4 regions of the Clostridium sp. HMP27 genome follow, and region 1 is predicted to be linked to each of the others. Evidence: riboswitches for the same ligand, from Rfam matches in the RefSeq annotation. Region 1 holds a riboswitch; each other region holds the start of a gene.

Region 1 (7,575 bases):
CAAGTTTTCTTATTTCACTAGCCAATCTTGATAAAACCTGTGCTTGCTCAAAGGGTTCTCCTCCAGAAAAAGTAACTCCTTTAACCACTGGAATATTATTTTTAATTCTTTGAAGAACTTCCTCTATTAAAACTTTATCTCCGTAGTCATAATCCTGCATAGCTTCATTATGACAACCCTTGCATTTATGGTTGCATCCTGAAACATATACCACTGACCTCAACCCTTCTCCATTTGTAAGTGAATTATCTAAAAAACCTGCTATTTGCAAATAGTTCATTATAAATTACCCTTATTGTAAAATGAAATATGATTAGTATGAGATAACCTGTCATTTCTTTCAGCTACTTTTCCTGCTCCAAATCTTTCATCTAGACTTAAATATCCTGTAACTCTAGAAATCCCTTGAATATTTTCACTACCACATTTAGGGCAATTATCTTCTTCATTATTTAAATAAGTTCCGCATTCCTTACAATATTTAATATGAAAGTTTATCCCTAAATAATTTATATTAGTATAACTATAAGCATAGCTTAAAATATCCATTATTACATCTTCTGTTGGGTAATCATCTAACTCTATATATGTTATATGCCCGCCATTGCATATTGCATGATAAGGCGCTTCTATATCTATTTTATCCTTTATAGATATTGGAAATCCAACTGGTATATGATAACTGTTTGTATAGTACTTTTTATCTGTAACTCCCTTTATTTCTCCAAATATCTTTTTATCCTGTAATACAAATTTGCCACTTAAACCCTCTGCTGGAGTTGCATAAGCACTCCAATTCAATTTTGTCTCTTCTGTAGCTTTGTCTGTGAAGTTTCTTATATATGATATTATCTTTATTCCTAGCTCCCTTGCATGCTCACTTTCACCATGATGATGTGAAGTTAAGGCAATTAATGTCTCTGCAAGTCCTATAAACCCTATTCCCCAAGTACCTTGCTTTAATATTGGTTCTATAGAATCATCAGGAAGCAATCCTTCTGAGCCCTTCATAAGTCCCTGCCCTGCTACAAATGGAAGATCCTTGACCTTTAATCTCTTAAGTATCTCATATCTATGGATTAATGATTCCTTAGCTAATTCTAATCTACCTTGTAAAAGTTCAAAGAACTTATCTAAGTCACCCTTTGCAAGTATCCCTACTCTAGGTAAATTTATAGTTGTGGGTGCAATGTTCCCTCTTCCCTTTACCTCTGCTTCTCCATTTATATTTGATTGAACTCGAGTTCTACATCCCATAGTTGCTGGAATATATCCTTGATTATAGTATTCAAGATTAAAGTCTGCATCTATATTCATAAAAGTTGGATTCATTCTTTTACTTGCTACTTTACATGCAAGTTTAAATAGATAATAGTATGGATCTTCCTTCTTTTTATTTACTCCATCCTTTACCCTAAATATTATATTTGGAAATACTGGTTGTTCTCCATTACCTAATCCCTTTTCATACTCCAAAAGGAATATTTCGCATACTAATGCTGCATCATCATTTTCTGGTATTCCTATATTAATTGAACTAAATGGAACCTGGGATCCCGCACGAGAATGCATAGTGTTTAGGTTGTACACTATACCCTGCATAGCCTGCTCTATGGTTTTTCTAAGCTTCTTATGTACTATAGAATCAATCTTATCTTCATCCATACCATATTCCCTTAATTCTCTCGCGATCTCCTGTCTAGTATAATCTACAAATACTCCCATATCATTATCAAAATTAGGATGAGATTGCCCACCGAACATATCATTTTGTGTGGATTGTAATAATATACATGAAAGCTCTGCTGCTGACTCTATTCTCCTAGGAGGTCTTATAGTTCCATATCCTGTATTAAACCCTCTCTCTAAAACTTCTCTAGTAGGTATATGTAAACAATTTGTTGTCAAATTGTAACTATCAAGATCATGATAATATACATCTCCATTCTCATGTGCTTTAGCTAAATGTTTAGGCATACTTGCAAGATTATGCCACTTATTTGACTCACTAGCTATTCTTAAAAGCTTAGATGAGAAGTTATTTCCTACATTGGCATTATCTCTATCGGTTTCCACTCCAATTTTTTCTATAGCCTTCATTAAATCTGACTTTATTTCACGTATATTTGTTCTTTCTCTTCTATAATTTGAATATACAAAACCTATTTCTTTATATTCACTTCCAACTAAAACTTTTTCTACTATGTTTTGTATTTCTTCTACAGTAACTTCTTGAACTTCTCTTTGCTCCAAACTAGAAATTATCTTTTGAGTTAAATCTATAAACTCACTTTCTCTTATTTTATATCCAGTTTCCTCTGCCGCTCTCTTTATGGCACTTGTAATTTTCATAGAATTAAAAGAGACCTTTCTTCCGTCCCTTTTTACAACATGTAGCATACACATAATCCTCCCCTACTATATATTGCGCAAACACTAACCCATTATACTATGCAAAATGTTTTTATACCAGCTTATAAAACCAGTTTATAAAAAGCTATCTCCATGTTTAACTCCTTCTTCTTATATTTTTTACTGTTATTCTAATAATAAGTTTATTATTTTTTAAAAGAGAGTTATTTGCAGTAAAATCACTTAAAAGTGAATAATTAACATTAAATACGCCTAAATATAAGGTTTATAAGTTTGATTATAAAATCCATAAAATGTAAAATTATTCTAAAATGAATTTATTTTATGGTGGGGGCGGTATTATGAAAAAGCTTATATCTTTTATTTCAATAATTCTTATACTTTTATTATCAAGTTGTACTCAAAACACTAAAAATATCCAAGATAAATCAAAAGATAACATAGTTGAAAAGGCAGAAAAATATATATCGCCTTATACTGGAGAACAAGTCTCTAAAGATGCCTTGAATAATATTCCCTTTATGGTTATTGTAGAAAATTCTAAGGATGCTCGCCCACAATCTGGCCTTGTAGATGCTGATATAGTATATGAAACCATGGCCGAAGGAGGAATTCCAAGATTCATTGCCTTATTTCACAAAAATAGTCCTGAAAAAATTGGTCCAGTTCGAAGTGCGCGACCTTACTTTTTAGACTTATCTAAACTTCATAAATTACCTTTTGGACATTGTGGATATAGCGAAGAAGCTAAAACTCAAATTGAGACTGAAAATTTGCCAAGCTTAAATGAATTTATATATGAAAAGTATTATTGGCGGGATAAGTCTAGAAAGTATGAACATAGCTTATATACATCCACAGAAAATATGAGAAATTTAATTTCAGAAAAAAATCTTATAGCTAAACCTACATCAACTTATAATTTTAATAAATCCTATTGGGAAAATTCAAATCTTGATAGTTCTAGTTCAGTTACTATAAAAGTAAATAAATATTACAATACTTCTTATATACTTAAAGATGGCTTATATGTTAAATATATGGATGGTACCCCTTCTGTAAATAGAGACAATAATATTCCTATACAAGCAAAGAATATCGTTATTCAGCTTACAAACATAACACTTCAAACTGATAATTTACATGTTGATATACGACTAATTGGTGAAGGAGATTGCCTAGTTATAAGCAACGGTAAAGTAGTTAAGGGAAAGTGGAAACAATCTAGCTTAGATTCCAGTACAGAGCTTCTAGATAATCTCGGAAATCCTATCCCTTTAAATATAGGAAATACTTGGTGGCACATACTAGATAAAAAAGCAAACATTAAAATAAAATAATTTACTTAATTATAGGCAATACTAACTAAAAAGGAGGTATTGCCCATGAAAGGTCGGATAATAGATTTAATAGGCTCAGATGCCCTAGTTGCTTTAGAAGATGGTACTACTATGGAAATTAACAGACTTACGTTATCTGAGCATATAAAGCTCGGAGATATGGTAAATGTAGATCCTAGTCCCCTTCATCCTGGAAATGATAAACTTGTAGACTTCTTTTAATAAGTACAACGTTCTTGAAAATACATATATAATACTATATAATAAGTTATATAAAATTAATAAACCGTGCTAGAGGTGCCGAACTCGGCTGAGAAATGATTTAGTCATTAACTCTTATCACCTGATCTGGATAATACCAGCGTAGGGAAGCAGTCTCGACTCGCTTTATAAGGTATTCCAGTGCTGGAATACTTTTATTTTTTATATCCTTTAGCACAAAGGAGGCTATTATGAAAACTTTACAAAGTGGAATCTTAGAATTATCTAAGTATCCTCTAACCTTATTAACCCTTGCAGGAGTAATTTTAATAATACTGGTATTTATAAGACTTAAGAAGATTACCTTAACCGTAAGAATAATTTCTCAATTAAGTATTGGTCTTGCATTATCTGTACTCCTTAATTTATTTAAGATCGCAGAATTACCTAGCGGAGGAGCTATTACATTAGGTGGAATGGTACCTATTATTCTTCTTTCATTATTTTATGGACCTGAAATAGGATTTCTAACTGGTTTTATGTATGGTATATTAAGCTTAATTTTAGGACCTTATATCCTCCATCCTGTACAGGTATTATTTGATTATCCTTTACCATTTATGGCACTAGGTCTTGCAGGCTTTTTTAAAGACAAAAAATTAATTGCCACAGTTATAGCTGTATTAGGAAGATTTACATTCCACTTTATTTCAGGTGTGGTATTTTGGGGAAGTAATGCTCCAGAGGGAATGTCACCTTATTTATACTCCCTTATATACAATGCTTCTTATTTAGCAATAGATGGGTTAATTTGTATTGTAATACTTACACTAATTCCTGTTAATCAAATATATTCCATTTTAAATAAAAATTCAATTCATAGTCATTAAATGAAAAGCATGTAATGAAAATCATTACATGCTTTTATTATTTTTATTATTCTACTTTTATGGCATTAGTTGGGCAACTTCCTTCTGCTTCTTTTGCAGCATCTTCTGAACCTGATGGAACTTCATCTACTACAACTGTTGCTTTTCCAGTACTGTCATCCATTTCAAATACATCCCCAGCTATTGCTGGACATAGTCCACATGATATACAAAGATCCTTATCAACATATGCTTGCATAATACAATTCCTCCTTTTACTTTGAACTATATATATTTTACCCCACTCGTCATTCTTTATTACTATTTTATTAAATTTTAAAATTTAAATTTTAGCAGTAGTTACTTGCTTAGCTTTATAAAATTATCTAATAATTTATCATAATCCCCATTTAATAACACAAATCTTTCCGCTTGACCGCTCTCTAAGCTTTCAGCTAAATCTAAATTTATAGGCATCTCTGCCATTAAAGGCACTCCTAAGTATTTAGCTTGCTCTTCAGCAGATTTTTTGCTAAATACTCTAATCTTTTCACTACAATTATTACATTGTACATAAGACATATTTTCTACTACACCAAATACCTTTACATCCATTTTTTCTGCCATTATTACAACCTTTTTAACTATCATGGATACCATATCTTGAGGTGTAGATACAACTACCATTCCTTCTACAGGCATGCTTTGCATTATAGTTAATGCTATATCTCCTGTTCCTGGAGGCATATCGATTAAAAGATAATCTAAATCTCCCCAGACTGTGTCTGAATACATTTGCTTCAATACACCAGTTATTACAGGTCCTCTCCATATAACCGGCTGTTCTTCTTCCTCTGTTAAAAGATTTAAGGATATTACCTTTATACCCAAAGATGTTTGGACAGGTATAAACTTTACTTCTTCACTATTTTCTACTTGATGTATTTCTGCTCGTTCTTCGTTTATGCCAAAAAACCTTGGCATAGAAGGCCCTGTTATATCTCCATCAAGTACTCCAACTTTAAATCCAGCCTTCTGCAGTTGTACCGCTAAAATACCAGTTACTGTTGACTTACCAACTCCACCTTTTCCACTTATTACTCCTATAATATGTTTTATATTTCCGTGCTTTGGCACATCTTTAGAACATGTAGATGAATTACTATTACAGCTTCCTTTGCTAGGACAACTATTGCAATCACTCATTTCTATTCCTCCTTAATATGTATTGTAAAACTTTATTTATTATAGCACTAAAAAAATGTTATAAAAACCCTTATAAAAATTATATTAATATCTAAAAGTTACTAGGTTTGTCTTTAGTTGCATTCAAATGCCAACTTCTATTTTCATAGTTTGCAACTACATAATACTGTTCTGTATTTTTTTCTTGCCTATTATAAAATGTAATTATACTCTTATACATTAACCTATTATATCCCTGGGTTTTAACTGTCATTAGCACATCATATTCTGTAGGATTAGCTTTTACTAGTTCTCCATTTATATTTTTATCATTTAACTTATTTTTAAAGTCTTCTAAATCTGTAGATAAAATAAATTTTGCAATTTCTCTATCCTCATCTAAGTTCACTCCTATTTTTTTTGTTGTTTTTGTATCCTTTATATAGCTATTTAGAGTTTCTATAAGTGAACCGTAATATATATCTGTAAAGTCTTTGGGAATCCTTATGTTCCAAAAACTTTTTATAATATCATTATCTATTCTCTTTGATACAATATAAGTCTTATCTTCACTATAAAGATTACCACCACTTTTTTTATCTAACCCTGCAACATAATTAAACTTATGTACTTTATCATGCGCCTCATGCATTTCAAATATGTAATCTGGCTGAAGGGTAGATTTTTCATCAACTTCCTTTGCAGAAGATAGCATATCATATAATTCTTTTATTACATTCTTATCTGTTACTATAAATCTATATCCTTGATCTCTGGTATTTTGTATTACAATCTTTTGCACCTTATTTTGCTTTATATATTCAAAATTTGTATTTTTTAATCCTAATTTTACCTTCATATTTTCTAATGTATTACATCCTGAAAAAAGAGTACTTACTAAGACAAGTGTAATAATCATAGATTTAAACCTGAAAAACTTTTTTAACTTTATCAATTTCTTAACCTCCTAGGTTAATTATTAAAATTTGCTTTAGACTTTCTTACATTAAATATAAACACACCAATGATTAGTGTAAAGACACTTATAAATTGAGATGTAGATAATATTGAAATTTCACCTCTTGAATCTCCTCTAAATACTTCTACTATTATTCTTCCTATACTATAAATTATTATATATAATGCAAACGTACTTCCCTTTTTATTATTTCTTTTATCATACAAAACTAAAAATATCGCTAATAAAAAATCAAATATAGATGAATAAATTTGTGTAGGGTGAAGATGTACTGCTGAAGGTGCAAAGGGTGAATTGTTAAATACAATCCCTATAGGAAGCTTTGTAGGTTTTCCATAACAACACCCTGCAAGCAAGCATCCTATTCTTCCAAAACCTTGTGCTAAAGGTATTGAAGGTATTATTAAATCAAAAGTATCTAACACATCCCACTTCTTTCTTTTGCAATAAAAAAATATTGATATAGCTCCCCCAATTATGGACCCATATATGACAAATCCGCTTCCAATATTCCTTAATATAAAAGGGTTTTCTATTACATTTCTTATCTCAGTTATTATGTATAAAAGCTTGCCTCCAAATATCCCTGAAAGTATAGCTATTAAAGACATATTATAAATATAATCTT
Region 2 (7,575 bases), on a different contig from region 1:
AAAAATATTGCGGAAAAAGTTATAAAAAACTTGGGTAGTATGGGAGTTGCACTTACATCTTGTATAGTTCCTGAAGCTAAAAAGCCTACATTTACATTAAAAGATGATGAAATGGAAATAGGGGTTGGGATACATGGTGAGCCAGGCATTTGCAGGGAAACTTTGAAAACCTCTGATGAAATAACAGAAAAGTTACTCCATAAAATACTAGAGAATTTAAAAGTTTCTTTCGGAGAAGAAGTTGCAGTGATGATAAATGGTCTTGGCGCAACGCCACTTATGGAATTGTATATAGTGAATAATAAAGTTCAGAAAATATTAAATGAAAAGGGAATAAATATATATAAGACCTATGTAGGAGAGTTTATGACATCATTAGAAATGGCAGGATGCTCTATAACACTGTTAAAGCTTGATGATGAACTTAAAAAACTGTTGGATGCTCCAGCCAATACTATCGGATTTAAATAATGATTAATAAATATAATTTGCTATAAAAGGTATTACAAATTAGTGGTTACTTAAGGGGAGTGAATGGGTTGAAGATAGGGGTAAATGAAGTCAAAGAAACTATAAAAAATATTGCTAAAGTAATAGAAGAAAATAAGGAGTTTCTAACAGAACTTGATGCGAATATTGGTGATGCAGATCATGGTATAAATATGTCTAAAGGTTTTAAGGCAGTAATAAAAAAACTGAATGAAACAAATACTGAAAGTATATCGGAGATTTTAAAAATTACAGGTATGACACTAGTTTCAAATGTAGGTGGAGCATCTGGTCCTTTATATGGTACTGCATTTATGAAAGCTTCAATGGCTATAGATAAGGAGTTTATGGATATTTATGATCTCATAAATATGTTAAAAGCTGCATTAGAAGGAATTAAGTCTAGAGGAAAGTCTCAGGCAGGGGAAAAGACTATGATAGATGCCATAGAACCTGCATTAAATGCACTTGTGAAATCAAAGGATGATGGATTAATTGACGAAAAAGCTTTAGAAAATATGAAGAATGAAGCGCTTAAAGGATTAGAATATACAAAATCTATAGTTGCAACTAAGGGAAGGGCGGCATATTTAGGAGAAAGAAGCATAGGACATCAAGATCCAGGAGCAACTTCAAGTTATTTTATGCTAAATGAAATATACAAATACTTTATAAATAATAATAAAAAAGCAATATACAACGAGTAAGATTAAATTTCATTTTTTAATAAAATAAGATTTTACTAAAATTATTATTTGTTTTATTAGTTATTACTTAAAAGATAGGAGTGTCTACATGGTAGGAATGGTTATAATATCTCATAGTAAAAAAATTGCTGAAGGGGTTAGGGAATTGGCACTACAAATGGCTCCAGAGGTATCCATAGCAGCATCAGGAGGAACTAAAGATGGGAGTATTGGTACAGACATAGATATTATATTGGAAGGCATAAACAATGTATATTCAGATGACGGAGTTGTAATATTATTTGATCTTGGAAGTGCACTAATGAATGCAGAAATGGCTCTGGAATTTTTATCAGAAGATAAAAAGCATAAAGTTAAGATAATAGATACAGCTTTAGTAGAGGGAGCCATAACTGGAGCGGTGCAAATAAGTATGGATAAAAGCTTAAAGGAAATCATAAAGGTCTTAGAGGAATTAAAGCTTGGTAAAATGGCTTAGGTGGATTAGAGATTGACTAATATATAATGGCAGCACATACTGGATGGCATAAATCAAATAATAAATCCATGTTATGGGCAAAATAAAAGGAAATTGCTATGCAATTTCCTTAAAAGCTTTCCTGCTTTCTTAAAAGTTCTATTTTTGCAAGCTCTTCTTCTGATAGTATTCTTACCATAGATACTGAAGGCTTATTATTTTTTACATGATGGTTATTAACTAATCTAAGTATTCCATAAGATACTGCTAAAAATCCAAATCCCATAAATATTGAAATAAGATCATCTTTAAAGGCTACATGTCCAATTCCGATTCCTGCCAGCATAAATATAAGAGGTAATACATAAGCAAAAAAAGTAAGTTTGAAAAAAGTATTATCTTCCATAAGTACTTCTACGGAATCTCCAGGCTTTGCAGAAACTGTATTTTCCATTTCTAAAAGCATAGGTGGAACTTCACAGCTTCCCCCGCAAGACGCACAGTTATCGCCACAACCAGACATTCTTTTAAACATTACATTAGCTTCATTACCATTAACACGTGTAACATATCCTACCTGATTCATTAATTTCACCTCTTTACTTATTTCCAAGTAAAATACTCGGATATAACATTTCAATTAATATTATAGCACATACGACAAAAAACGCAAATGGAATAATAGTATTGTTAAATACTTACTTAGAATATAAAATAGAGGTAATGATAAGGAGGAATGATGAATGGAACTTAATATAAAAAGAATACATAAGGATGCAGTACTTCCAAGATATGCTCATGAGAGTGATGCAGGAATGGATCTTTGCTCAGTGGAGGAAAGGATAATAAAACCTAATGAAACAACTTTGATAAAAACAGGTATAGTAATAGAACTTCCAAAGGATACAGAGGCACAAGTTAGACCAAGAAGCGGCTTAGCGCTTAAAAATTCTATTACTGTTCTCAATTCTCCAGGAACTGTGGATGAAGGCTATAGGGGAGAGATAGGAGTAATACTTATAAACCATGGGAAATGTGATTTTAAAGTAGAAAGGGGCATGAGAATTGCTCAAATGGTAATAAAACCTGTGCTAAAAGTTAAAGTCGTTGAGGTCCAGGAAGTAAATGATTCTGATAGAATGGCAAATGGATTTGGGTCTACAGGGAGTGTATAATTTTGATAAAAGAAGTCTTGAAAAATGGATTAAAAGTTATATATAAATATGTTCCGGGAAATATAACCTCATTTTGTATAGGAGTAGATGCTGGAGCTATAAAAGAAGAAGGATTCCCACTAGGCACAGCTCATGCTGTAGAACATATGGTGTTTAAAGGAATAATAAATAAAACTGAGCTAGAAATAAATAAGCTATGCGATGAATTGTTTGGATTTCAAAATGCTATGACAAATTACCCCTATGTAGTTTATTATGGCAGCCTTCTAAATGAGGATTTTGAAAAAGGATTAGGACTTTTTTCTGATATAGTTTTAAGGCCTACCTTCCCTGAAAATGGCTTTAAAGAGGAAATGGATATAATTAATCAAGAGCTTAATGAATGGTCAGAGGACTTATATCAGTTTTGCGAGGATGAATTATTACATAATGCTTTCCAGCATAGAAGAATAAAAGATTTAATAATAGGAACGCATGAGAGTATATCTAAAATTACATTAGATGTTGTAAAAGAGTTTTATAACAAATATTATTTGCCATCTAATATGGTGATAACTGTGGTTACGGGACTTCTAGAGAAAGAAGCTATAAGTGTAGTTGAAAAATGCTTTGATGTTTTTGAGATAGAAGAGAATGTGGGAAATTTAAAAAGTATTAAGTCATGTGGCTTAGAAGATAAGTATCTTAATAGAAGTGACATAGGTAATGATTATCTTTACGAAAATAATAATGCAGGTATGTTCGTAAAGTTTAGGGAAGGTGTAAATGGTTCTAAAATACAATATGCTTATCCAATACATAATTTATCCCTAAAGGAACTTGGCTGTCTAAAGGTATTTAATAATTATTTTGGAGAAGGAACTTCTAGTATTTTATATGATACAATTAGAACCCAAAATGGACTGGCTTATGAAATTCAAAGTAGTATAAAAGAAGAAAGAGGAATAAGATTATTTAAAATTTCTATGGGGACATCAGGAGAAAATATTGAAAAAGCGGTAAGACTTATAGATAGCTCTATAGAAAAAATTAAACAAGATACTTATATTTTTAATAAGCAATTAATTAAAAAACTTATAAAAAATATAGAACTTAAAACGGCATTGAGGTCAGAGAAGTCAGTGCAATTAGCGAAGGATTTAGCTTGCAGCGAAATAATGTATTCATCAAATGATATTATATATAAAATGCCCGAAATTTTAAGTGAAGTCACAAGCGAGGAAATTTCTAGGGTAATAAATAAAGTATTAAATTTTCCTACAATACAAATTATCAAGTGAGTCTTATAAGATTTACAAATTTACATCTAAAATGTACCGGTACAATTTGTATCGGTACATTTTGTACTAATACATTGTTGTTTTATAATATGGATGTAAGAAAATTTAGATTTTATTGGGGGAATATTTTTATGAACAATTATGAACTAAACAAAAACCTTGCTCAAATGTTAAAAGGTGGAGTAATTATGGATGTTGTTAATCCAAAGGAAGCTGAAATAGCGGAGAAGGCTGGAGCTTGTGCTGTAATGGCTCTTGAAAGAGTACCTTCCGATATAAGGAAGCAAGGTGGAGTTGCAAGAATGTCCGATCCTAAAATGATTAAAGAAATAAAATCAGCAGTTTCAATACCAGTTATGGCCAAAGTTAGAATTGGTCACTTTGTAGAAGCTCAAATACTTCAAGCTTTGGAAATCGATTATATTGATGAAAGTGAAGTTTTAACTCCTGCAGATGAAGCTTATCATATAAATAAATGGGATTTTAAAGTTCCTTTTGTTTGTGGTGCTAAAAATCTTGGAGAAGCTTTAAGAAGAATAGGTGAGGGAGCTTCTATGATTAGAACAAAGGGGGAAGCGGGTACAGGAAATGTTGTTGAAGCTGTAAGGCATATGAGATGCATGATGGATGAAATAAGAAAAATAAAAAATGCTCCAGAACAAGAACTTATGACAATTGCAAAGGAAATGTCAGCTCCATACGAATTGATAAAATTTGTTTGGAAGGAAGGAAAGCTTCCTGTAGTGAATTTTGCAGCAGGTGGAATTGCAACACCAGCAGATGCCGCACTTATGATGCAGCTTGGCTCCGAAGGGGTGTTTGTTGGCTCTGGAATATTTAAGTCAGATAGTCCAGAAAAACGAGCAAAGGCAATAGTACTTGCAACTACTTATCATAATGATCCTAAGAGACTTGCCGAGGTTTCAGAAGAATTAGGGGAGCCGATGAGTGGAATAGACTTAAGAGATTTAACTAATAGATATGCAGAAAGAGGCTGGTAAGATGAAGATAGGAGTTTTATCCCTTCAAGGTGGAGTTATAGAACATATAAAAAGCATAAATGCATTAGGCTTTGATGCAGTTGAAGTTAAAACGTTAAAGGATATTGAAGATATTAATGGATTAATTTTACCAGGGGGAGAAAGTACTGCTATTGGCAAAATTTTAAGGGAAACAGGAATGCTTCCCAAGCTTAGAGAGAAGATACTATTAGGATTACCAGTATGGGGAACTTGTGCAGGCATGATACTGCTTGCACAGGAAATTGAAAATGACGACATAACACATATTTCTGTAATGAATATAAAAGTTAGAAGGAATGCATATGGAAGGCAAATAAATAGTTTTAGCACTGAGGATGTTATTAAGAGTGTATCAGATAATCCAATTCCGCTTGTGTTCATTAGAGCACCATTTATTGTTAGTGTGGGAGATGATGTAGAAGTACTCCATAAGTTAAAGGAGAATATAGTAGCAGCTAAACAAAATAATATCCTTGTCACATCCTTTCATCCTGAACTTACAGAAAATCTTCAGTTCCACAAATACTTTATTTCTATGTGCCAGTTCTAACTTGAATTTTTAGGAACTTCATAGGGATCAATTGACTTAATTTTTTATATATAGTATGATGTTAATGAAAATTAATAATATAGGTAATTACACAGGGGAGTTGGTAATGGCCAGCTGAGAGTAAGAAATCCATTCTTAGACCCTTTAACCTGATCTGGATAATGCCGGCGTAGGGAGTTAGATGTAGATATTGTTTTGATATTTAAGACATAAACTTCGTGGGAGTTTATGTCTTTTGTTTTTTATATTATAGAAAAATTAAAAACTACTACTTTTAAAATACTTCTAATTTTCTGCTGGATAGTACTAAAATTTTATATTATTTAAATTTAGGAGTGATTTTATGGGTACAAAAAAATTAACTTTTTCAGCACTACTTATAGCTATGGGAGTTTTACTTTCAAATTTAATTTATATTCCAATAGGAGCTTCAAGGTGTTTTCCTATACAACATTTAATTAATGTACTTTCTGCAGTAATGTTTAATTCCTACATAGGAGTAGGTATTGCCTTTTGTATATCAGTTATAAGAAATATTTTAGGAACAGGTTCTATTATGGCTTTTCCTGGAAGCATGATAGGAGCATTTTTGGCAGCGTTATTTTATAAAAGAGGCAAAAAGATTATACATGCTTTTCTAGGAGAAGTTATAGGTACGGGAGTAATTGGAGCACTTGTTTGTTACCCAATTTCTAAATTAGTACTTGGAAAAGATGTTGCAGCACTATTTTATGTAATACCTTTTTCCATAAGCAGTTTAGGAGGAGCATTAATAGCTTATGTGGTACTAACTATTATATTAAAGAGAAACATAATAAACATGGTTTATAAGCAATAACACTAAGGCTAATTGAAATTGATTAAAAAGTATTGAAAAAACTAAATGAGGAGGTTTTGTAAATGAAAAAAGTATTAACTATTGCAGGTTCTGACAGTTCAGGAGGAGCAGGTATTCAGGCTGATTTAAAGACATTTTCTGCAAATGGAACCTTTGGAATGAGTGTTATAACTGCTATTACGGCTCAAAATACTCAAGGTGTTTGGGCAGTGGAGGATTTATCATCTTCAATTATAGAGGCTCAAATAGATGCAATATTTAAGGATATAGAGGTAGATGGAGTGAAAATAGGAATGGTTTCAAAAATAGAAACTATAGATGCAATCAGTAAAAAGTTAAATGAATATAAACCTAAGAATATGGTTTTAGATCCTGTGATGATTTCAAAAAGTGGATTTGATTTACTTAAACCTGAATCAAAAAAAGCACTTATAGAAAAATTAATACCTTTAAGCTCTATTATAACTCCTAATATCCCTGAAGCATTGGCTATAATAGAAACTTATAAACAGATGTATACGGATAATCATGAGTATAGTGAATTGTTAAAAGAAGCTGAAACATTAAAGGCTATAGAAACAAGAGAACAAATGGAAACTGCAGCAAAGATAATTCATTTCATAGGGGCCCCTAATGTACTTTTAAAGGGAGGTCATTTAGCGGATGATGCTGTAGATATATTATATGATGGAAAAGAATTTCATTATTTTGAAGGAGAAAGAATACATACTAAAAATACTCATGGAACAGGATGTACCTTATCTTCTGCAATATGTTCTAATTTAGCATTGGGTTATACTTTAGTAGAATCAATAAAAAGAGCTAAGGAATATATTACAGAAGCAATTAAGCACTCATTAGATATTGGCCATGGTGTAGGTCCTACTAATCATTTTTACACACTGTATAAAAATGCAGGTATGCTATAGAAATAAAAATCTATATATAAGTTTGGAGGAAACTATTATGGGAATTAATGAAAAGCTTAATCGTATTCTTTTACAAGTTAAGGAAAAGACACCTCTTGTACATCACATAACAAATTACGTTACAGTAA
Region 3 (7,575 bases), on a different contig from region 1:
TTCAAGATACCTTAAATATAAAAATAAAGGTTATTCTCTATAAAAATCCCCTATTATTTTATTTTCTAAAATATTAATTATCCAAACTAAGACTATTGCTACAAGCGATAAAATCATTATTGGAGCAAAAACTGCCGCACCATCTAATTGAGTCATCATTCTTTTGCTAAAATATCCAAGTCCCGATTGAGCTCCAAGCCATTCTCCAATTGCAGCACCTATTACGCTTAAAGGTACAGCTATTTTTAGTGCCGAAAAGAAATATGGCAGAGCATGAGGAAATTTCAACTTAATAAAAATCTCCTTTTTACTTGCTCCAAAGGTTACCAAAAGCTCTTCCATTTCCCTTTTAGTAGAACGGAAGCCATCATAGGTATTTACAACTATAGGGAAAAACGTAATAAGTATAGTTACTACAACTTTACTCCAAATGCTGTATCCAAACCAGAGTACAAATATTGGCGCCAATGCCGTTATCGGTATAGTTTGAGTTACTACTAAAATAGGATATATTGCTTCTTCAATTCTTTTATTTAAACTCATAGCTATGGCTAGCATAACTCCTAAAACTATTGATATTAAAAGTCCTATGAAAGTAACTAGCATTGTAGCAGGAAGATGCACTAAAAAAAGAGGTTCCCTAAGCTCCCAAGTTTTCATTAAAACTTTAGTAGGAGATGGAAGTATAAACATTGCATTTATATATCGTGCAATAATTTCCCAGGTAATAAAAAAGAAAATTCCTACAATTGCTGATGATTTATATTTCTTCATAGCTCTACCCTCTGCTTTAATTCATTTATAAGTTCTTCTTTTATCTCAAGTATTTCCCTATTGCTTAAAGCATGTCTATCTCTTGGATAATTAAGAGGAACTATAACTTCCTTTAACCTTACAATAGGCTTTTCTGATATCACAAATATCCTATTAGATAAAAATAAAGCTTCTTCTACGTCATGAGTTATAAACAAGATAGTCTTTTTTAAATTAATCCATTGACTTAGAAGCCATTCCTGCATAGAAACCTTTGTAATAGCATCTAAGGCACTAAAAGGCTCGTCTAGAAGCATTACCTCTGATCCTGTAAGTAATGTTCTGATAAAAGAAACCCTTTGTCTCATTCCTCCCGATAGATCCTTTGGATGTTTATCTTTATACTCATTTAAGCCAAAAATCTTTAAATATTCCTCTGCCTTTTGTCTAGCTTCTTTAACATTTCTAGAACCTACTTCCATCGGTAATGAAGCATTTTCTAAAATCGTTCTCCAGGGTATTAATAAATCTCGTTGGGGCATGTACCCTATATGGCCATGTAGGTCTTTAATATTATTACCACCTAATAAAATATCTCCACTAGAAGCTTTTTCAAGTTTTGAAATCAATCTAAAGATTGTACTTTTACCACAACCACTAGGCCCTATTATACTTACAAAATCTCCTTTATTTATCTTAAAGTTTAGATCTTCTATAAGAGTCTTTGAATCATTTTCATATTTAAAGTTCACATTAGAAAACTCTAACATACTGATTACATCTCCTTGTTATAAGCCATGTCCCAAAACATATACTCATATTTACTTGTGTTCACAAATATTTCCTCTAGCTTTTCAAGCTCCCCTTTTGGTAGATCCTTTGCCAGGTCATCTACTAAGTCTATTACCCAGTTAGTTAGCTTTATATAATCCTCTGAAATATATCCTCTTATCCATTCTCCATAGAACTCGTGATCTACAGCTCCTGGAATTTTACTTAACTGTCTTCCAATCTCTAAATAACTCCACATACAAGATAATAATGACACAGTAAGATCTGCTAAAGTTCCTCTTTGAGATACAGAAAGCATATAATTAGTATAGGAAATATTAGCAAGGGATGCCTTTGTATCTCTAATTTCCTCCTGAGTAATTCCAAGTCTTCTCATATAAGATCTATGAATACTCATTTCGCCATTTAATATTCCATTTACCATAGTGGCAAATCCTTTCATTACCTCTTCAGTATCAGCCTTAACTATACCCAGAGCATAAATTTTTGCATAATCAATAAGATAAATATAATCTTGAATCATGTAAAATTTAAATTTGTCCACATCTAAAGTTCCTTGTCCTATACCATCTACAAAAGGATGTTTGTAATAAGATTCCCAAATATCTTCAACACTCTTGTATAAACTTTGTGAAAATTTCATTATTAATCCCTCCATTGCTCCTTTTAGTCGTAACACTTAATATTGTAAGACTAATAATTTTAAGGATCTTAGAAAAATAAAAAGGTACAAATCTACAAAAGAGATTTGTACCTATATCCTCAAAATATATGTATATGTAAAACCTCTTCCTACGCTGGAATTATCCAGTTCAGGTTAAAAGGGTCTAAGAATTTCGTTCTTACTCTCAGCCAGCAACACCAGCCCCCCCGGGATTTTTTATGCACTTGTTGTGTTTCACAATATGTAATACTATTAAAATCTAATCTTACATAAACTGCTTTTCACCTTAATCTTACAAAGTCATATTACCACAATAGCTTAAAAATGCCAAGACTTTTTTAAGTGATTAATATTAGAAACATAGCTGGAAATTTTTATTCATACAAAAATAAGAGATGACTAGTGTCATCTCTTATCATATATACTAATCTAATTATAATCAAAGAAAGTATCCAAAATACCGCTGCCCTAATTTTGACACCTATCTCTCCGATAGGTGGGTGTCCTCACAGATGCTTTATAGACCTTGCCATTTACGTTGGACTTATGAGTCAATTCACATCTAAATGTTGAACTCCCTTTTAAGTAATGTAGGTTCAAAATAAGAGCTTCACAAATATTTCAGAAATAAGGGATTAACCTTATGAAATTATTATATCAAATATCATCTAGATTGCAATAGGGAATTTAAGGTTGATAAAATTCTATTAAATTTATGTAAAGTATACATAAGTTTTTCAATACCAAAATATTATAGAACACTTAAAATTTCATTGGAGGTGTTCATTTGGAGGTTGTCGCTATTACAAAGGATTCTATAGATATTGGAAAAGAAAGAGTTTTAACTATACTTAGTTTATTTCCATTATGCCTAATCATCTTAGCTTTTATATTTGATAACCCTAAAAACATATATAAAGGACTTTATAGAATAGTTGTAAGTCCCGACATACTATTGACGGATTATATATCAGTTGGTGGAATTGGAGCAACATTTATAAATGCAGGTGTTTTAACCTTAGTAAACATTTTTATAATATGGAAATTAAAATTAAAAGTTAATGGCGCATTAATTGCATCTGTATTTACTATTATGGCCTTCTCGTTTATAGGAAAAAACTTATTCAATGTCTGGCCTATATATTTAGGAGGATACCTCTATGTTAAGTATCAACAAATAAATTTCAAAAACATAGTAGTAATAATGATGTTTAGTACAGCTCTTGCCCCAGTAGTAAGTGAGATAAGCTTTGGATTACATGTATCTATAAAATTAGGTCTTCCTATTGGCATACTATTTGGAATACTAATAGGATTTGTAATAACACCACTATCATCACATCTTATAAAAGTCCATGATGGATATAATCTTTATAATATAGGATTTACAGCAGGCCTCATCGGTTCTATAATAACCTCTGTACTTAGAGGTTTTGGTCTAATAATTAAATCAACAGAAATATTATCAACTGAATATGACTCATTTTTAAAGCTGCTTCTCATTTCCTGCTTTATACTCCTTATTTTCTTAGGATATTATATAAACGGCAAAAGCTTTAAAGGATATAAGAATGTCCTACATTATTCTGGTAAAACAGTTACAGACTTTACACAACTTTGTGGATATGGTATAACATTTATAAATATGGGAATTATGGGTTTAATAGGTATAGCTTATGTAGTTATATCTAAAGGAATTGTAAATGGACCTATTACCGCTGGAATATTAACAATGGTTGGTTTTGCAGCTTTTGGCAAACATCCTAGAAATGCTATACCTATTTTAATTGGAGTATTTATAGCAGCTAACATAAAAATTTGGGACCCTTGCTCGACTGTTGTTATAATAGGTGCATTATTTGGAACAACCTTAGCCCCTGTTGCTGGAGCCTACGGGCCACTTGCTGGCATTTTAGCAGGTTTTCTGCATCTTTCAGTAGTTATGAATATTGGAGTTGTTCACGGTGGGCTAAATTTATATAATAATGGCTTCTCTGGAGGAGTGGTTGCTGCCATAGTAGTTCCTCTTATTGAAGCATTTAAGAAAGGAGATTATCCTAATGAAAAACGAGCTAAAAAAAATCTCTAAGATAGTTCAGGAACTAATGGACTTTTGTCTTCTAAATGGAGCTTTAAATTTAAATATATCCTTATCTAACACAGAAAATTTCTTTGAAATCATTGCTCACTCGTATAATGTTACATCCTCTAATCAAGAAATTAATAATTTAAAACAAATTCTAAATTTAAAAAGACAAAGAGAAATCGAAGAATACTATTGGCAATTAGCTGGCAGTGATGAAGGCACTGATCAATTAAGCTTAATTGGAATGATGATTGATGAGGCGGAAGTTGAGTTTTCTCCTCCAAATTTAACTATAAAATTAATACGATATAAGTAAAATAAGAGGAGACTATAGCTCTCCTCTCATCATTAAAACTTACCTAAAACTTTTCCCTATGAATCTTTTCATATTTTAAACTTTCTTCTGTATAAGGTATTTTCTCCTCATCTTTATATCCTATGGATATTATGGATTCTACTGTATAATTTTCTGGTATTCCTAAAACTTCTTTTACGTATTTTTCAGCACTACTATCCTCATCATGCATCCTATTTCTTATTTGCACCCAACAAGATCCTAAGCCTAAATGCTCTGCTTCTAATTGAATTATTGTGGAAGCAATTGATGTATCCTCTACCCATACGTCAGTTTTAGTACTATCAGCAGCAACCACAATAGCAAGAGGTGCTTCTGATATAAAGCCGCTTGCATGCTGCTTAGCCTTACCTAGTTTTTCAAGTGTTTCTTTATCTTCTACCACAATAAATTCCCAAGGTCTTGTTCCCTTTGCAGATGGGGCTAATAATGCAGCTTTTATTAAAGTATCCACCTTGTCCTTTGAAATTTCCATATTCTTGTACTTTCTTATACTTCTTCTTTTCATTAATAAATTAAGCATCTCACGTTTTCCTCCACTCCGTTTGAAATTTTTATTTACCGGGTACCATGCCCATATCTACCATTTATTATATACCTTCATTTTTTAGTTTACCAGTAAAAATTACGATATATTCTGTTTATTTACTAATCATTAGTTATAACAACATTACATGTTAACATTTATAATCAAGAGAATTACATCTGACTTTCATATACACCTCTATGTCTCTTTTGCATATTATGTATTGTAATACTAAAAAGGTGGAATACATGTGTTTAGAGAGACTTTAAATTCTAAATCCCTGCTAAATAATATAAACCTAAAGGATACTCCTGAGAATTTAACCAAAAATTTTTATGAATTATCTAAATATGTTGGACTTGACAAAGATTATGATAAAACTTTTGATAAAATTGCAGCAGTTTTGATATGCAATTATAAGGACAACAGCATTTTACCTACTGTGGCAAATGCTATTTTTTTACGTCATAGAAAGGGACTTTTCACTCATAATTTAATTTGGTCCTTTTTTGAGGCCAAAGAACCATCCAGCTTAAATCTAATTGGCAATAAACTTCAATCTTCAAATTTAAAGGATGTTAAGTTAGCAGAAGAACTTTTGTCATTTATACCTGAAATAAATAGCTACAGAAATACAGATAATCTTAATAAGTATTTATGCTTCACTAACTGGATAGAAGATAATCAATCATTTTTAAAATTTACCGGAGAAAGCTTTCAACTTACAACTACTCCATGTCCATACACAATAGTTTATCCTGCTAAATATATTTGTAAGAAAATATCCGTTGATACTGGAAGGCCTATAACTCCTTTAACTAGATATGAATTCAGTCTTTTAGACCAATTTAATAAACTAGATGATGATTTTCAAAAGCTTCTTTCAAGCTTTTCACATGCCGTGTATCGTCAAAATTTATACTCTTGGAATACTTGGATTCATTCCCCCATTAACTCTCAAATAAGAAGTGCTAGAATGGGAGGAATTTATTATGATTAAAATTTCCGGGAAAAAACTTGATACAAAGGATATTATGCAAAAGTACTCATCAGATAGTATAGCAACTAAAATTATCAACATACTTAATTCAAGCAATAATGAATACGAATATACATCATTAAGTGAACTAGAATTTGAAATAAAATTTAGAATTAATATTATTAAAGCCTCTATGGAACTTTATAGAAGTGATTTCTCCTTTGAAGTTTTTGATGATGCTAAATGTAATGCTAAGTATTGGGAACTCACGCCAGAAGGAGGTTTTTTACTAAAAGATGGAGTAAAAGCTTCTGATGCTATTAGGGATATTTTTCAAAATGGAGATGAGTATGCTACTGAATGTGCTACAGCTATGGTAATTATATATTATAAAGCACTTTTAAGCATATATCCTGAAGAGTTATTTAATAAAGTTTTTCCTAAAATTCACTTAATGAATTGGCACTATATTAATAAAGAACTTCGTCATATAGGTTATGTCGAAAAATATCCTGATTATTTACCTGGTGATCGTAGGTATTTCAAAAATCCAGATGTGAATCCTGAAACCCCTGAATGGCAAGGCGAAAATGTCATCGACCTAGGTAATGAGACCTATTATGGTCATGGCATAGGTGTAGGAGATGCAGATGAAATTATAAATTCACTGAATGAAAATAGAAAAGAAGACTCCAAAACCTCTGCTTATTTTATGGATGTAGCAGCTCGCCCTAACTTTAAGCTATTATCTAGAATATATGACACCTTTATGTCCCAAACCCAAACTAGAAGATTTAGAAAGCTCTACTCAATATAGATTATTTTAAAAATATTTGCCCTCTGATTAGAATATATATATAATGATAAGTGAACTCTGTAAATAATTACCACTTGTTTACTATTGACCCAAGCCATTTCACAATTTCTTTAAGGAGGGATATATGCTATGAGCTTTTTAACTATCCTATTGCTTGGTTTTGTAATATTAATAGCTGATTTTTTAGAAGGGTTAACCGGATTTGGTTCTGCGGTGGTTGCTATGCCTTTTGCAATAATGCTTATAGGGATAAATATAGCCAGACCAGTACTTACAATTGTGGCATTACTTCTTGCAATTTATATTGTCATAATATCCCACAAGGACATTTTATGGGAGCATTATTTTAGAATTTTAGCTTTTGTAATTTTAGGTCTTCCATTTGGTATTTGGTTATTTGATAAACTACCTGAAAGCACATTAAAAAAAATACTTGGAGTATTTATGGTTTTGATTGCCCTAAGGGGATTATTTATAGCTTATAAAGAAAGTAAAGAAGGTAAAGAATTTAAAGCTATAAATAATTCTATATTAAGCATATTTTTATTTTTAGGTGGGTGTATACATGGAGCATTTTCCTGTGGAGGCCCTCTTATCATACTT
Region 4 (7,575 bases), on a different contig from region 1:
CATATATTTTTATATCAGTAGCTTGACCACTTAATCCTCCTGAAATAGAAGGTTGATGTATCATAATTTCACTGTTGGGTAAGGCAAATCTTTTACCCTTAGCTCCGCCTGCTAATAAAAATGATCCCATACTAGCTGCCATGCCCAAACATATAGTTGACACATCAGGTTTAACATACTGCATAGTGTCATATATAGCAAGCCCTGCTGTAATTACTCCTCCTGGACTATTTATATAAAATACTATATCCTTTTCTGGATCTTCAGCCTCTAAAAATAGCATTTGGGCAATTATAATACTTGCAGTAGAATCGTTAACTTCCTCGCTCAAAACTATAATTCTGTCCTTTAGCAGTCTTGAATAAATATCATAAGATCTTTCTCCTCTATTAGTTTGCTCTACAACCATAGGTATATAACTCATATATTTTCTCCTTTACTTCAAAAATATTAATATATGTTTTTCCACCTATGCAGCCTTGCATATAGAGCTTATTGTTGAAGGTGAGGATATCTTACTATAGGATGTCTCAATCTTTCTATACAATAAAATATCAACTTGTCTCCTTCTAAATTCCCCTGGAGATATATCAAACCTCTTCTTAAATGCTCTTGTAAAAGATTCTTGAGAACTAAATTGATATTTAAGTGCTATATTTATAATTTTTTCATCACTTTCTACTAATTCTCTAGCTGCTTCAGTTAAACGTCTCTTTCTAATATAATCCATTACCGTTTCTCCAATAATCCCATGAAAAATTCTATGATAATGAAATTTAGAAAGAAACGCTATTTTAGCTAAATCTTCAAGCAATATCTTTTCCTTTAAATTATTTTCAATATAATCTATAGATTCTTGAATTACTTCCCTATAATCCATATCACACCTCACTCTATCAAAGCTACATGCTTTAATTATAGAAGCTTTACAAAGAAAAATCTTAACATTTTTTGCTCTATTCATTTTTCAATAAAACTATTTTCTCATATATAAAACACGAGGAATGACAGTAAGATACAAATAATTTATACTTTCACTATGAAAAATAGTTACTACCACCTTAGAACATATAAGACCTAAAGCAATTCCTGTAATAACATCTAATGGATAATGCACGTTTAGATAAATTCTAGAAAATGCTATTAATGAAGCTAAAACAACTGCCACAATGCTTAATTTATTGTCCATCATGATGAGTATGCCTGATGCTGCAAATGAAGATGCGGTGTGTCCTGATGGAAAGGAATAAGTTATAGGCTTGGATATTAATAATTTATTTATCTTCATATGTTCAAAGGGTCTTGTCCTTTTTATAATATGCTTTATTATTCCCTCTCCAATAATAGTAACTAAAACTATAGAAGCAATTACCATATAACCTTCAATTCTATAATTCTCATTTTGTATTAAATATATTGAAATAATTGCCCACACTATGGCACCATTACCTAGTGCAGTAATCAACGGCATTATTTTATCAAGTACTTTACATCTTATTCTTTTGCTTAATAAATTCAACATTTTTCTATCAATAATTTGCAAATAAGTTATCATACAGTAATCACTTCCTTTCTATATTTTTATTTAAATTTAAAAACATATTAACTATTATATTATATATATTAATTCTATCATAGTTTTTAATGATGTTTTAGTTATAAAATGAAAAATAACTTAAGAAAATCTTAATTTTACTATGATAGTTATTATTTCTCCCTTAAATTTAAAATTAATATTAAACTGGTTAACTGCACCGATTGAGAATAGGCAAGTATTGTAATTATTTTAGAAAGTACAGCTATGATTATAAATTTCTTAAAACTAACTCCACTAATTCCAGCTCCAACACAAATAACTTCATCTGGAAGTATAGGCAAAATAAATAATCCTATTAAAATAACAATTTCATTCTTAACAACAAAGTTTTTAAATTCAATGTTATTCACCATAACTACATCTCTCTTTTATATAATCATTTGCTTCTTTGTCTAGAAAAATAACAAAATGATAAAATTGATATTAATGCCACTCCCAATTCCAAATAAGCCTTAAATGTTATAAAGATTAAACTTAAAAATATAAATATAATTAATCTTAAAGTTATTATTTTATTCATCTTCATTCCATCTCCCTGCTAATTTATATCTATATTTTAAGCCTGAAATATTAAAACCTCATTAGAAAAGCATTAATGTTTATTAAGAAAAATCTTAAGATTTATTAAGAAATTTAATGTATAAATATTCTTATTTCTAATAGTTAAATATTTAGGAGCAATATCCCTACTGATACATATTATAAAATGAGTGGCTAAAAAGACACGTTCTTCATGTTATCAAAGGAATTCTTTTTAGCTTGTATAATCATGTGGAGGGATTAATTATTATGGGGGAACCCAAAAATAAACTCAAAAAAATCATGATACTTATCGTTATTTTCTTTACAACTTTACTTAGTATGTACTTAGCTATGTCCGTATATTTTATGAATCGCTTTTATTTTGGCTCCTCAGTTAACTGCACTAATGTTTCTGCGAATACTATGCAAGAGGCAAATAAAGAGTTAGCAGATAAAATTGCAGGATATACGCTTATATTAGAAGGACGCGGTGGTTTAAGAGAAGAAATTAAATCAGCTGATGTTGCTTTAAAATATAATCCCGATGCTAAACTTCAAAGTTTAAAAGATAGTCAAAATCCTTTTAAATGGATTTATGGAGTTTTTAACAAAACAAACTTTGACTTATCTGAAGTAGCTTCATACGATGCAGATTTATTAAAAAAATCTATAGATAATCTTTCTTGCTTTAATGCTAATAACATAATCGAACCTAAAAATCCTAATTTTAAGTATTCAGATAATGGATACAAAATTGTTAAAGAAATCAGTGGAAATAAAGTCAATAAAAATATCTTATATAATCACGTTGTAGATGCAATTCTCAAAGGAGAAACAAGAATAAATTTAGAATCAATAAATTGTTATGAAAAACCTCAGTATACTTCAAATTCTAAAGAAATACTTACTATTAAAGATATGCTTGATAAATACACGTCTACAAAAATCACCTATACTTTTGGTCAGCGTATGGAAACTTTAGATGGTAATATAATAAATGCCTGGATTAATGTGGATGAAAATTTGAAAGTAACATTTGATGAAGTAAAAGTTAAAAATTATATAGATACTTTGGCAAAAACTTATGATACATTAGGCAGCACAAGAAACTTTATTACATCTTCAGGAAAGCCAATATCAGTTAGTGGTGGTGATTACGGGTGGTCAATTAACAAATCTAAAGAAGTGCAGGACATAATTGCAGCTGTAAAGAATGCAAAATCTATAACTAAAAAACCAGTGTACAATCAAACTGCACTATCTCATGGCATTAATGATATTGGAAATACTTATGTTGAAATCAATCTATCGAAGCAATATCTATGGTTTTACAAAAGCGGCTCTCTTATTGTAGATGGAAGTATTGTTACAGGAAATGTAAGTAGCAACCATTCAACACCTTCAGGTACTTATAAATTGAAATATAAACAAAAGGATACTGTCCTCCGAGGAGCCGATTATGCCGCACCTGTAAGTTATTGGATGCCTTTTAACGGAGGCATTGGTATTCACGATGCAAATTGGAGAAGCACATTTGGTGGAAATATATATTTAACAAATGGTTCTCATGGATGTGTAAATGCTCCCTACTATGTGGCGAAAGCAATATTCAACAATATCGAAGCAGGAACTCCAATTATTTGCTATTATTAATTTAACTCAAATGGGCTGTCTCAAAATAATTAAAAATTATTTCAAGATAGCCCTTCTTTGCTATTATTAATTAGAACTTTAAAATTAAGCAGCCTTATTTTTTAACTCTTTACATTCATTTATTGCTGCTGTATATATCTCTTCAACAATATCATTTGTTTTATTATATTCACTTACAAGCTTTTGGGAATATTCTTGTCTAAATTTCTTACTAAATAAAATCTTTAATAATCTCATATCTTTATCCTCTCCTCATAAATTCTATATAAATATTCTAAATCTGAATTATGAAGTGATGATGAAGATATGAATTTAATATATTTATTTTTTTAATAATCATGTACAAGCCTTACCTTATAAAATTCATAAATACTTTATCTTCTTTTTGATTTTCTTCTATATTATTTTTACCAGAGTGAATTAATTTCATAAGCCAAGACATATTTTTACCTAAAACTCTCATAATTTGCATTCCTTCTTCATCTTGAGTTGCTTCACCTGGTTCTGTACCATGTACTACATTCCAGTAATTTGATGTAGGCATCACCATTTCTGAATAGTTAATGTAGTTATTTAATTGGTCAAAAGTTGGAACCCCTCCTGATCTTCTAACTGCAACAACACTAGCTCCTACCTTATGTCTAAGTATTCCGCTATTTACTGATGTTACAAGAAATGCTCGATCTAAAAATGATTTCATGGTTCCTGCTATAGCTGAATAATGTACAGGCGATCCTAAAATAATTCCATCAGCTTCTTTCATTTTTTGAATCCATTCATTAACTTCATCATTTTCTATAACACATCTTTCATTCATATTTCTACTACATCCACCACAAGCTAGGCATCCACGTATTACTTTGTTTCCTACATGGATAACTTCTACTTCTATATTTTCTTTTTCTAACTCATTAGCCACAGCTTTTATAGCCTCATAGGTATTCCCATCTTTTTTAGGACTTCCGTTAAAAGCAATTACTTTCATAGTACATACCTCCATATAAACCTTTATATTTATAATCTTTTGTGCTTATGGGATTATTATATGGCTCGGTAATTTAATTAACAAGTACGCACTTTTTTGTTAGATGACTTACCTTCAGGTAAGATTTATTGTAATATGTATATTTACGCTATGTTATAAATTTTTATTGATAATTTTTCTAGTATATAATATAACTATAATATGTTTTTTAATTTTATATTTCTCCTATTCACAAAATAACTAAAGGCAGGTACCTTAATGATACATTATAATGAAAAAGAATATATATGTTTACTAGATTTTGCGATGGATCTTATAAGAGGAAAATGGAAAGCCGTTTTATTATGTCATTTATATAATGAACCTAAAAGATTTTTAGAACTTCAGCGAATAACTAAAGGAATAAGTCAAAAGGTATTAAATGAAAAACTTAAGGAATTAGAAAATGATGAATTAATAAGCAAAATAATTTATGCTGAAATTCCTCCTAAAGTTGAATATTATCTTACTAATAAGGGAAAAGAACTTACCAAGATTATTAAAGAAATTGAAGATTGGTCTATTAAATATTATCCTCACTTAGACAGTGATTGTGATCAATAATTTATTAAATTGAGATATACTATTAAAGAAGCACTGAATAATTATTCTAAAAAATTCTTTACATAGTATCACTTCAGCATTATAATGAGTTTAAAGTAATATATTACTTACATAAAAAATAAATATAATTATAATTAACTAGGGGTGCCCTTTGGCTGAGAAGATTTTACTAATCTAACTCTATGAACCTGACGTAGTTAGTACTACCGTAGGGAAGTTATGTACGATTATTATTATAATTGATTTTTATAATATGATTTTGTAAGAAGCTTTGCCGTATGGTAAAGCTTCTTTTTAATTTATTTTTAAAATTTAATAATTGGACCTTTTCAAAAATACAAACAAACCCTGCTAGTTATTTTTTGAAGACGTCTAGCGCAAGGGGAGCTTATATTGATAAGCTGAGAAAGAGATGTTATCTCTGACCCTCATAACCTGATTTGGATAATTCCAACGTAGGGAGCATTTTTCAACTATACATTCGTATTCTTGTTGCAAGCCCTATATAGGCTTGCATTTTATTTTTGTCAAAAATAATTAAATAATAAAGGAGAGTTCAAATTATGTATACAACTCAAATGGATGCAGCTAAAAAAGGTATTATTACAAAAGAGATGGAAATAGTAGCGAAAAAGGAAAATATGCATATAGAAGTTTTAAAAAAGCTTATTGCAGAAGGGAAAGTTGCTATACCAGCTAATAAGAATCATAAATCCATAGATCCAGAAGGTATAGGAGAAGGCTTAAGAACAAAAATAAATGTAAATTTAGGTATATCAAAAGATTGCTGTGATATTGATGAAGAAATGAAAAAAGTACAGCTAGCTTTAGACATGAAGGCTGAGGCTATAATGGACTTAAGCTCCTTTGGAAAAACTGAAGAATTTAGACAAAGACTTGTTACTTCATCATCTGCTATGATAGGAACTGTCCCAATATATGATGCTGTGGGATTTTATGATAAAGAATTAAAGGATATTACTGCAAAGGAATTTTTAGATGTTGTAGAAAAGCACGCAAGAGATGGTGTAGATTTTGTAACTATTCATGCTGGTATAAATAGAGAGACTGCAAATGTGTTTAAAAGAAATAAAAGACTTACAAACATTGTTTCAAGAGGTGGTTCTCTTCTTTATGCCTGGATGGAACTTAATAACAAGGAAAATCCTTTTTATGAATATTACGATGAATTATTAGATATATGTGAAAAATACGATTTAACTTTAAGTCTTGGAGATGCCTGCAGACCTGGTTCTATCAATGATGCTACCGATGCCTGCCAAATAAAAGAATTAATGGTATTAGGCGAATTAACTTTAAGAGCTTGGGAAAGGAACGTTCAAGTTATCATAGAAGGTCCTGGGCACATGTCATTAAATGAAATTAAAGCAAATATGCTGCTTGAAAAGAAGCTTTGCCATGGTGCTCCATTTTACGTATTAGGCCCTATAGTTACAGATATAGCCCCTGGCTATGACCACATCACAAGTGCTATTGGAGGAGCATTAGCTGCTAGCTGTGGAGCTGATTTTCTATGCTATGTAACTCCGGCAGAGCATCTAAGATTACCTAATCTAGAGGATGTTAAAGAAGGTATCATTGCTTCAAAGATAGCTGCTCATGCTGGCGATATAGCCAAAAATATTCCTGGTGCTAGAAACTGGGATAACGAAATGAGTAAAGCAAGACAAGAACTTAATTGGGACAAAATGTTTGAGCTTTCTATTGACCCAGAAAAAGCTAGAAGATATAGAAAAGAATCTTCTCCTGAGCATGAGGACAGTTGTACTATGTGCGGAAAAATGTGTTCCATGAGAAATATGAATAAAATAATGCAGGGAAAAGATATCAATATTTTAAGAGAAGATAACTAGGAAGTGATGAAATGCAAATAAATGATGTTGATAAATACAAAGTATAAATGGTTTTTCTGCCATAGGCCATGTACGATACTCTGCCTTTGGTGAAAGTACTGTTATAAATGCTCAGAAAGCTGCGTTTTAGATATGATTGATGGCACTAGTGTTTATAACTCAAGATTCAAAGCTGGTGAGATCTTATTTAAAGAATGTCCTGTAGAAGCTGATATTGTAATAGGAGTGCCTGACTCTGGCACCCCTGCTGCTTTAGGATATTCTAAAGTCTCATCCATACCTTATACTTTAGGCTTTATTAAAAAGAATTTTATATGACGAAGCTTTATCGAAGTAAATAG

The links. A riboswitch is a leader RNA that binds a small molecule or an ion and turns the genes downstream of it on or off. The one in region 1 is predicted to bind thiamine pyrophosphate.
Region 2: it holds a riboswitch for thiamine pyrophosphate, as region 1 does, so the genes downstream of both, thiW (energy coupling factor transporter S component ThiW) here and thiT (energy-coupled thiamine transporter ThiT) in region 1, are expected to answer to the same signal.
Region 3: it holds a riboswitch for thiamine pyrophosphate, as region 1 does, so the genes downstream of both, tenA (thiaminase II) here and thiT (energy-coupled thiamine transporter ThiT) in region 1, are expected to answer to the same signal.
Region 4: it holds a riboswitch for thiamine pyrophosphate, as region 1 does, so the genes downstream of both, thiC (phosphomethylpyrimidine synthase ThiC) here and thiT (energy-coupled thiamine transporter ThiT) in region 1, are expected to answer to the same signal.

What each region holds. Positions count from the first base shown of each region.
Region 1 is NZ_JMFY01000001.1:32,060-39,634, reverse strand. It holds gene nrdG (anaerobic ribonucleoside-triphosphate reductase activating protein) at 1-280, opposite strand, end outside; gene DP68_RS00205 (anaerobic ribonucleoside triphosphate reductase) at 280-2,400, opposite strand; gene DP68_RS00200 (DUF3048 domain-containing protein) at 2,715-3,713, shown strand; gene DP68_RS19395 (hypothetical protein) at 3,759-3,935, shown strand; TPP riboswitch at 3,997-4,100, shown strand; gene thiT (energy-coupled thiamine transporter ThiT) at 4,166-4,804, shown strand; gene DP68_RS00190 (ferredoxin) at 4,851-5,042, opposite strand; gene DP68_RS00185 (Mrp/NBP35 family ATP-binding protein) at 5,144-5,989, opposite strand; gene DP68_RS00180 (hypothetical protein) at 6,081-6,923, opposite strand; gene DP68_RS00175 (prolipoprotein diacylglyceryl transferase) at 6,941-7,575, opposite strand, start outside.
Region 2 is NZ_JMFY01000018.1:209,429-217,003, reverse strand. It holds gene dhaK (dihydroxyacetone kinase subunit DhaK) at 1-471, shown strand, start outside; gene dhaL (dihydroxyacetone kinase subunit DhaL) at 540-1,196, shown strand; gene dhaM (dihydroxyacetone kinase phosphoryl donor subunit DhaM) at 1,285-1,674, shown strand; gene DP68_RS10160 (SoxR reducing system RseC family protein) at 1,784-2,239, opposite strand; gene dut (dUTP diphosphatase) at 2,397-2,828, shown strand; gene DP68_RS10150 (pitrilysin family protein) at 2,831-4,108, shown strand; gene pdxS (pyridoxal 5'-phosphate synthase lyase subunit PdxS) at 4,234-5,109, shown strand; gene pdxT (pyridoxal 5'-phosphate synthase glutaminase subunit PdxT) at 5,111-5,680, shown strand; TPP riboswitch at 5,764-5,873, shown strand; gene thiW (energy coupling factor transporter S component ThiW) at 6,024-6,518, shown strand; gene DP68_RS10130 (hydroxymethylpyrimidine/phosphomethylpyrimidine kinase) at 6,581-7,447, shown strand; gene thiM (hydroxyethylthiazole kinase) at 7,485-7,575, shown strand, end outside.
Region 3 is NZ_JMFY01000034.1:30,582-38,156, reverse strand. It holds gene DP68_RS14335 (ABC transporter permease) at 31-774, opposite strand; gene DP68_RS14330 (ABC transporter ATP-binding protein) at 771-1,523, opposite strand; gene tenA (thiaminase II) at 1,529-2,188, opposite strand; TPP riboswitch at 2,318-2,427, opposite strand; RNA gene ssrS (6S RNA) at 2,655-2,840, opposite strand; gene DP68_RS14320 (DUF1576 domain-containing protein) at 2,997-4,298, shown strand; gene DP68_RS14315 (hypothetical protein) at 4,270-4,611, shown strand; gene DP68_RS14310 (nitroreductase family protein) at 4,655-5,173, opposite strand; gene DP68_RS14305 (hypothetical protein) at 5,427-6,176, shown strand; gene DP68_RS14300 (protein-glutamine gamma-glutamyltransferase) at 6,169-6,972, shown strand; gene DP68_RS14295 (sulfite exporter TauE/SafE family protein) at 7,102-7,575, shown strand, end outside.
Region 4 is NZ_JMFY01000018.1:305,655-313,229, forward strand. It holds gene clpP (ATP-dependent Clp endopeptidase proteolytic subunit ClpP) at 1-424, opposite strand, end outside; gene DP68_RS10625 (helix-turn-helix transcriptional regulator) at 470-880, opposite strand; gene DP68_RS10630 (phosphatase PAP2 family protein) at 977-1,555, opposite strand; gene DP68_RS10635 (VTT domain-containing protein) at 1,708-1,950, opposite strand; gene DP68_RS10640 (peptidoglycan binding domain-containing protein) at 2,387-3,772, shown strand; gene DP68_RS19600 (hypothetical protein) at 3,857-4,009, opposite strand; gene DP68_RS10645 (flavodoxin family protein) at 4,122-4,757, opposite strand; gene DP68_RS10650 (helix-turn-helix domain-containing protein) at 5,016-5,360, shown strand; TPP riboswitch at 5,491-5,592, shown strand; TPP riboswitch at 5,731-5,836, shown strand; gene thiC (phosphomethylpyrimidine synthase ThiC) at 5,921-7,234, shown strand; partial or broken gene DP68_RS10660 (amidophosphoribosyltransferase) at 7,370-7,549, shown strand.